DNA from 2 places in the Neobacillus phoenicis genome. Region 1 is predicted to be linked to the other one. Evidence: a T-box and tRNA genes for the amino acid it is inferred to sense, from the RefSeq annotation. Region 1 holds a T-box; the other holds one or more tRNA genes.
The links. A T-box is a leader RNA that pairs with one kind of tRNA and senses whether it is charged. The one in region 1 lies ahead of serS (serine--tRNA ligase), so its partner is inferred to be a tRNA-Ser.

Region 1 (4,422 bases):
CTAAACATTATCAGGTAAAGGGGCATAAAACACTTCCTATCACTAAAGGGAAGGAAGACCAAGTGAAAATTTATACAAAGTCAGCTATTAACATGGTTGTCCTTAATGGTGAAAAGAAGAGTTACAAACCAGTTCTTGTTTTAGATAAGAAAAAGGTTAATAAAGATGGAGAAATAACAGCACCAGTCAAAAAAGGTGAAACAGTTGGATATTTAACTATTGAACCGAAAAATGGTGAAAAGGTTTCATTTTTAACTGAAGAGGGACAGAAGAAAATCAAAGTGGATGTCATCGCTGCACAAGATGTAGAAAAAGCAAATTGGTTTGTCCTAATGATGCGTGGGATTGGCAATTTCTTCGGTGATGTTTGGCACGGAATTTCTTCAACCGTAAAAGGTTGGTTTTAATTAGAATAAAAACAAATGAAAATTTTGGATTTTTTAAGAAGGATTCTTGTCTTGACAGGAGTCCTTTTTTGTTGCTTTAATGATTTTATGGAAATAGATAATTCCGATTGATTGAATGGGAATTTTCCACAAGTATAAAGAGATTTTTCTAAATATTTTAAATAAAAGGGGGATTTTAACAATGAAAACAGGTACGGAACTCGTAAAACGTGGTATGGCTGAAATGCAAAAAGGCGGCGTCATTATGGACGTTGTGAATGCCGAGCAGGCAAAAATTGCTGAAGAAGCAGGTGCAGTAGCAGTAATGGCTTTAGAGCGGGTGCCTTCAGATATCCGTGCAGCTGGTGGAGTGGCAAGGATGGCTGATCCAAGAATAGTTGAAGAGGTACTTAATGCTGTTTCAATCCCTGTAATGGCTAAAGCAAGAATTGGTCATATTGTAGAGGCTAGAGTGCTTGAGGCAATGGGTGTTGACTATATCGACGAAAGTGAAGTATTAACACCTGCTGATGAAGAGTACCATTTATATAAAAGTGATTTTACTGTTCCGTTTGTTTGTGGTTGCCGTGACCTTGGTGAGGCAGCGCGCCGTATTGGCGAAGGTGCTTCCATGCTTCGTACAAAGGGTGAGCCGGGAACTGGTAATATCGTTGAAGCGGTTCGACACATCCGTAAGGTTAACGCACAGGTACGTAAAGTAGTGGGAATGAATGAAGATGAACTAATGACAGAAGCGAAGCTTTTAGGTGCGCCATTTGAATTACTTCTTGAAATTAAGCGTCTTGGACGTCTTCCAGTTGTTAACTTTGCAGCTGGCGGTGTGGCAACACCAGCGGATGCAGCACTTATGATGCAACTTGGTGCAGATGGTGTGTTTGTTGGGTCTGGTATCTTCAAATCAGAAAACCCTGCTAAGTTTGCAAGAGCAATTGTGGAAGCAACTACTCACTACCAAGACTATAAATTAATTGCTGAACTTTCAAAGGATCTTGGAACACCAATGAAAGGGATCGAAATTTCATCATTAGCACCAGAAGCACGCATGCAGGAGCGAGGATGGTAAAAGGAAAAGCGGAAGCGACCGTTTAGCGACGTATAGCCAGGGCCCGGTCCGACTGAGATAAAGGAAACACGAAGAGCGGTAGCGATTCGATGTTGACTTATCGTAGGGAGGAGTGGGATGGCTACTAGTCGCTGGGAGCTGGAGCTAGACAGTTATCAAAGTAAAAACGGTTAAAGGAGTATCGTTATGATTAAGATCGGTGTTCTCGCTTTACAAGGAGCGGTCCGGGAACATATTCGGTCACTTGAGGCCTGCGATGTAGAAGCAGTTGCTGTTAAACGAAAGGAAGAGTTACAAGACTTAGATGGACTAATTCTTCCTGGTGGAGAAAGCACAGCAATGCGGCGCCTGATTGACAAATATGATTTCATGGATGCGTTAAAGGAATTTGCCCGTAGTGGGAAACCAATGTTTGGGACATGTGCGGGCCTCATCCTATTAGCTAAGCAGCTTGTCGGCTATAATGAACCTCACATCGGTGTCATGGACATTCAGGTGGAGAGAAACTCCTTTGGCCGCCAAGTGGACAGTTTTGAAGCAAACCTGGCGATTAAGGATGTAGCAGAGTCCTTCCCAGCAGTCTTCATTCGTGCGCCTCACATTGTTGAGGCGGGAGAAGATGTGGAAATCCTGTGTAAGCATAATGATCGCATTGTGGCCGCACGGGACAGGCAGTTCCTTGGGTGTTCCTTCCATCCAGAATTAACGGATGATCATCGCATTACGGCTTACTTTGTTGAGATGGTAAAAGAAGCTAAACAAAAGCAATTTGTATAGGGATAATTTGGTTGCATTTCGTTCATAATTATAGTAACGTAAATATACAAATCATAAATATTGATGAAAGCAATGAGAGGAATTAGTAACAGGAAACTCATTCTAGCAGAGAGCCGGTGGCTGGTGAAAACCGGTGAATGAAGCTTGTGAATCCCTCCTCGAGCAAGGTATGGAACACTACAGATTGTAGTAAGTAAGTACTTTCGGTGAAAACCGTTACATTTTTTTTCGAGGTGGACAGTGTATGCTGTCAACCAGGGTGGTAACGCGGGTTAACTCTCGTCCCTGTTTTTCAGGGGCGGGAGTTTTTTGTTTTTGCAATTCATCATAAAAGGAGTGTCAAATATGCTGGATATTAAAGTTCTAAGAGCAAATTTTGCTGAAGTAAAAGAAAAGCTTCAAAACCGTGGAGAAGATTTAACCGATCTTGGCCGTTTTGAAGAACTGGACCTAAAGAGAAGAGAACTAATCGTAGAATCTGAAAAATTAAAAAGCAAACGAAATGAAGTGACACAGCAAGTAGCAGCTCTAAAGCGTGAAAAGCAGGACGCTGATCATCTAATCAAAGAGATGCGTGAGGTCGGCGATCAAATTAAAGCTCTAGATGACGAGCTTCGCGGAGTAGAAGAAACATTAGAACTGTTACTTCTAAGTATCCCAAATATCCCTCATGAAAGTGTACCAGTCGGGGAAACAGAAGATGACAATGTAGAAATCAGACAATGGGGTCAGGTACGTGACTTTGAATTTGAAGCAAAGCCGCACTGGGATATTGCTGATCAGTTAGGAATCCTTGATTTTGAACGTGCAGGGAAAGTAACAGGAAGCCGCTTTGTTTTTTATAAAGGATTAGGTGCGCGTTTAGAGCGTGCACTAATGAGCTTTATGCTCGACTTGCATGTGGATGAACATGGCTATACTGAAATCCTACCGCCATACTTGGTGAATCGCACAAGCATGACGGGAACAGGGCAATTGCCAAAGTTTGAAGAGGATGCCTTCTTAATTGAGAGCGAAGATTATTTCCTTATTCCAACGGCAGAAGTACCTGTTACAAACTATCACCGTGATGAGATTTTAAGTGGGGAAGACCTTCCTATTCGCTTTGCTGCCTATAGCGCATGCTTCCGTTCTGAGGCTGGCTCTGCTGGACGTGATACACGAGGGTTGATTCGTCAGCACCAATTCAATAAGGTGGAACTAGTGAAGTTTGTGAAGCCGGAGGATTCTTATGAGGAGCTTGAAAAGCTGACAAATGATGCTGAACGAGTATTACAATTACTAGAGCTTCCATACCGTGTGCTAAGCATGTGTACGGGTGATCTTGGGTTTACGGCTGCGAAGAAGTATGATATTGAAGTATGGATTCCAAGCTATGGGACGTACCGCGAGATTTCTTCTTGCAGTAATTTTGAAGCCTTCCAAGCGAGACGCGCGAATATTCGCTTCCGTCGTGATCCAAAAGCCAAGCCGGAACATGTTCATACATTAAATGGTTCTGGCCTTGCGATTGGCCGCACGGTCGCCGCAATCCTAGAGAATTACCAGCAAGAGGACGGCAGTGTCATCATACCGACTGTATTACGTCCTTACATGGGCAATCGTGAAGTAATAAAGCCAATGTAATTTCTTTGTTGAATCTAGCTTCAGCGCCTAGCCCCTCGGGTCAAATAACCTTCGGCAAGAAAAGTCAAAAGGCGGACTTTTCCCGCCGAAGAACATTTGCCTGTCGGGGCTGAACGAGGCGCTTCCGCTTTTTGAATTTCTTTGTTGACATTCATATTGGATATATGATAAATTATCTTTTGTTGATACGGAGGAATACCCAAGTCCGGCTGAAGGGATCGGTCTTGAAAACCGACAGGCGGGTTAAACCGCGCGGGGGTTCGAATCCCTCTTCCTCCGCCATCATTAAAACAATCGCGCATAAAATACTGGAGATAAAGGCCCGCTACAATGATTGTAGCGGGCTTTTTTTTGTTTGGTTTTTAAATTTTGGCTGTGTTAAAGAACATTGTTGATTTTTAACTCTGTTGATTGGAGCGGAAGGCGGCGAAGACTCCTGCGGGAGTACGGGGCAGGGGAGACCCCGCAGGAGCGAAGCGACGAGGAGGCTCCCCGGCACGCCCGCGGAAAGCGAAGCCGCCTGGAGCGGAAATCAACAGACAAGTTTAA
Region 2 (4,422 bases), 2.6 Mb from region 1:
GGTTGCGCTAATCTTAAAATCCCATTCCCCTCCATTAGGTTCACCAAAAATCTCGTGAGATTGTATGTTTATATAATAGCTGTGTTTTTCATCCATATGATCATCTCCTATCCTTTTTTCCATGTATACCACAACTTTTCGAGTCTAAAACGGTAAAGAAAAAACGCTAACCTCATATAAGAATGAGATTAGCGCTGGTCGCTTTCGCACTATGTAATAGCCCACACAATTTCACTAGTTATGGCTGCTGCATTCCTGCCCTGACCAGTTTCCTAGTATCCTTGTTGGACTATGATGCGGGTGAAGGGAGCCGAATCCCCACGCCCGAATGCGCCAGATCCTAAGTCTGGTACGTCTGCCAATTCCGCCACACCAGCATGATAATTATGGCTTATTTAACCACTGCCCCTAAATTTTTAATAATATATTTATCTTGCAAAGAACGGTCCCTTGCTCCTGAATAAACTTTATTTAATCTGTACACTGAATTTACAAGACTTTAATATTCAGATGATATGATTGGTTTATCACCGAATGAGGAGGCAGTTAAATGAATGTGCGTGCAATATTTATTGATATGGATGGTACCCTACTAAACGCCTCAAACAATATTTCCCGCCGAAATATGGAAGCCATTAATAGGCTCATTAATCAGGGAGTCCAGGTTTTTCTAGCTACTGGCCGACACTATGAAGTAACCGCTCCCTATCATAAAGAAATTGGATTACGAACGCCAATGGTCTGTTTGAATGGTGCTGCTATTCACGATGCAGAGACAGGAAGAGCTCTGCAAATGAAAACCGTTCGACTAAACGAAGAACGATTCCACCTTCTGACCGCTGAAATTCCTTGTAATGTAATTATCCATACAGTAAATGGGATTTATTGTAAGGAAACAAATGAAGAAATCGATTATTGGACAAATGTTGGGCAAATTCCGCCACAGTATATTGGAGATTTAAGACAGGCAAATTATAAAGATGTCCTTAAATATAGTGTTCGAACAGGTGCACCCAGTCCTGAATTATCCGCTTTGTTTAAAACGGAAGCAGAAGTCATCAATTGGAATGACGGGTTTGAGTTGGTTGCTCCTCATGTTTCCAAATGGTCTGCTATAAAAAGCTTACTTCGCACATTTCGATTTAGTCCAAATGAAGTCGTAACCATTGGAGACGGACCCAATGATATAGAGATGCTTCGTCATGTCGGTACTGGTGTGGCAATGGGGAACGCAAGCGAAGAGGTTAAAGCAGTAGCAGATTTTGTAACAGGACATCACGAAAATGATGGATTAGCTGAATTTATAGAACGTTATCTTCTTAAATCATATGAATCCTATGTGATTTAAAGTTATTTAAAATCATTTTTTATCATCAATAGCTGAAAGTATTTTAAAAATTAGGATACCTAATATAAAAACGCTAAACTCTCAAAGAAAAATTGAGTTTAGCGTTTTTTGATTTCTGTTCTATGTAATAGCCCACACAATTTCACTAGTTATGGCTGCTGCATTCCTGCCCTGACCAGTTTCCTAGTGTCTTTGTTGGACTATGATGCGGGTGAAGGGAGTCGAACCCCCACGCCCGAAGGCGCCAGATCCTAAGTCTGGTGCGTCTGCCAATTCCGCCACACCCGCAAATTCATATTATGGCAGAGAAGAAGGGATTTGAACCCTCGCGCCGGTTACCCGACCTACACCCTTAGCAGGGGCGCCTCTTCAGCCTCTTGAGTACTTCTCTGTATGAAGAACTACTTCAAAAAGTTCCGTTAAGAACTTATAAACTTACTATAACATCCACACCAATTGGAAGCTACCTGTAAATTTTGGTAGACAAAAGTCCTAAGTGTTCTATCTCTTTTTCTGAAAAGATGCTTTATGGAACTTTCCAATATGCTTAAACAAATCCTCACCAGTAAAGTCCTTGTGCTTAGACTTGATGTGAGAATACATTGCCTGATAAGGTTCTGGCACCCAAATATACTGATGAATATAATCAGTCAAGGTAAAACCGCAATGCTGCCAAAAATGAATTCTTTTAAGGTTTTCAGGTGTTTTTTCTGCTTCTACCTCAATAATTAATGCATCAAATTGATCTTTACCAAGAGACCATTCATGAATATAGTTCACCATTTTCTTCCCTAACCCTTGGTTTTGAAAATCTGGGTGAACAGCAAAATAATCAATTAATAAGGCATCCATTTCATTCAATTTACCGATAAGGGCCATCGCTACGCTTCGGTCTTCCATATAGCCAACATGCAAATAGCAAATTCCTTTTTGAAACATATTCCGAATGATGTCCTCTGGCTTTGCTCCCTTGTCCTTAAAAGCCTGTTTATAGATGAAGCCTGCATCGGCCCAAACCTCTTCATTCCATTGATCATACGTTTTAAAATTCAAACCAATTTACCTGGAGCATTGGCACAAACATGCTACCAGGTTTACCCCCTTTTCATTTTGTTATTATTATTTACTGATTAGTAAAAAACAACCTGAATTGAATCAGGTTGTTTTTTGTAGTAAAGAAACGCATTACTTTTTAGGAATTTCGCAACCATTTTCATCGCAAACGATCCCATCTTCATTGTTTAACACAACGATTTCATCCTCTTGGATGACTTTTCTCAATGCCTGAACAAATGTCTCAGTTGGTTGAGCGCCGGTTAGCGCATACTTCTTATTAATAAGGAAGAATGGGACACTTGTGATACGGTATTGCTGCGCTGTTTGCTCATCCACACGTACTTCGTCCGCCATCTCATCACTTGCCAGCATTTTTTCAACAGATTCCCTGTTCACCCCAACTTCTACCGCCAATTCAGTTAATGTTTCATGATCGCCAATATGCTTGGATTCCGTAAAATGCGCGTGTAAAATTCGTTCTGTCATCTCTTTCATTAAACCATGTTTTTTAGCGAACATCGTTAATCGGTGTGCATCGAAGGTATTCGTTAAAATGAGCGTATCCATATGATAATCTAGCCCAGCATCCTTTGCCATTTGTACCATTCTTTCGGTATTGGTTTTTGCTTGGGCGATACTCATCCCGTATTTTTTTGCTAACGCTTCGTAGATGTTTTCTTTTATGTCCCGACCAATTGTCGGATCTAATTCGAAGCAACGGTAAGTTACTTCAATCGGATGGTCAAACTGTTTAATGGCATCCTCCAGATGCCTTTTGCCAATATAGCAGAATGGTCAAGCATAATCTGTCCACATTTCAATATGCATGGTTTTCCCTCCCGTTTGTTTTTCTTGTATAGTATAAAGGAAACCATTATTTTTTACACAGAATATGATACATTGGTGAACTCAACACATTGTTTTTCCTAAGTTTAATCAAGCCAAAGGAAGCGTTCTTCTACTTCTTCATCAGTTAAACCAGCAATTTTCGCTATTTCCTCAATTTCTACTCCTTGTTCAAATAGTTTTTTAATCAAAAGTTCACGTTCCCATTTATCTTTTTCACTTCCACTAAATCCAAACTCTTTATAAAATGGTTTTTCCATTTTCTATCACCTCAATTTAGATTTTTTCTATATACAATCATATCCATATTTTTCGATATACTCCGCAAATGACAAATTAAAATCCTCAGGGACACTGCCTAATAATGTTTCAAATTCACCATTTTTATATGAAACTAGGTAACTATTCTCTGGGTCCACATCAAAGTTAGAAAATTTTTCTTTGAAATCCTTAAATTGTTCATCGGTCAATGGACTCATTAATCGGTTACTACTGAAGGTTCCATCCTTCCTCTTTAAAAAGAATTTACCATACCCCCTTCTTTTTTCTATTGCAAAATAAGAAGTGTTTTTTTCCGGATCATATTTTGCTTCGCGATCAACTTCACAACCACAGCATTGGCAAATGATATAGCCCGCACCAATCCTGTAATAATAATCCTCAACAGCAAATCTTCCACAATCAGGGCAAGCTACAGGACGATGAAAAGATGCCATCAACTATTCCTCCTCATTAAAATGAATAAATGTTGTCTTACCGAAGTTACGCTTCCCTTCTAAAAATTTATAAATAAAGTCTGATTGACATAGAAGACTGCAATAAAATAAGAATTAAACAAGAGAAATAATGAGAATGAGAGAGAATAAGAAATAATAAACGAAAGTATTTATGGTAGGAAAAGGATAGATAGATGAGGTAGGAACTCTAAAAACAAATAGGGGAATTTATTAGTCATATGCAATTATAGCATTCATTTCAATAAATCGCCGCTAACCCAATTGGTTTTCACAAAATTGACAAAAGTCTAAATGTAAGAAATAACTACTATAAAGATTGACGAAGGTTCCAACCGTATTTGGTGCAATAGACAATGGTTTGAAAGACAATAATGATAAATAAAGAAAAGGCGCCAACGGCTTTTTCAGGCATTGGAACCTTAATGCATCCTTTAT

Region 2: it has a tRNA-Ser gene. The T-box ahead of serS (serine--tRNA ligase) is inferred to sense a tRNA for this amino acid. The anticodon was not compared.

Annotation. Positions count from the first base shown of each region.
Region 1 covers NZ_CP154847.1:438,994-443,415, reverse strand. Annotated here, with positions in the region: gene AA0X95_RS02300 (serine hydrolase) at 1-407, shown strand, start outside; gene pdxS (pyridoxal 5'-phosphate synthase lyase subunit PdxS) at 589-1,470, shown strand; gene pdxT (pyridoxal 5'-phosphate synthase glutaminase subunit PdxT) at 1,657-2,247, shown strand; T-box leader at 2,311-2,537, shown strand; gene serS (serine--tRNA ligase) at 2,593-3,873, shown strand; tRNA gene AA0X95_RS02280 (tRNA-Ser) at 4,063-4,155, shown strand.
Region 2 covers NZ_CP154847.1:3,164,562-3,168,983, forward strand. Annotated here, with positions in the region: gene AA0X95_RS16420 (hydrolase) at 1-96, opposite strand, end outside; RNA gene ffs (signal recognition particle sRNA small type) at 211-296, opposite strand; gene AA0X95_RS16430 (HAD family hydrolase) at 551-1,348, shown strand; RNA gene ffs (signal recognition particle sRNA small type) at 1,470-1,555, opposite strand; tRNA gene AA0X95_RS16440 (tRNA-Leu) at 1,555-1,636, opposite strand; tRNA gene AA0X95_RS16445 (tRNA-Ser) at 1,649-1,739, opposite strand; gene AA0X95_RS16450 (GNAT family N-acetyltransferase) at 1,850-2,401, opposite strand; gene AA0X95_RS16455 (DsbA family oxidoreductase) at 2,534-3,187, opposite strand; gene AA0X95_RS16460 (hypothetical protein) at 3,337-3,510, opposite strand; gene AA0X95_RS16465 (hypothetical protein) at 3,538-3,966, opposite strand.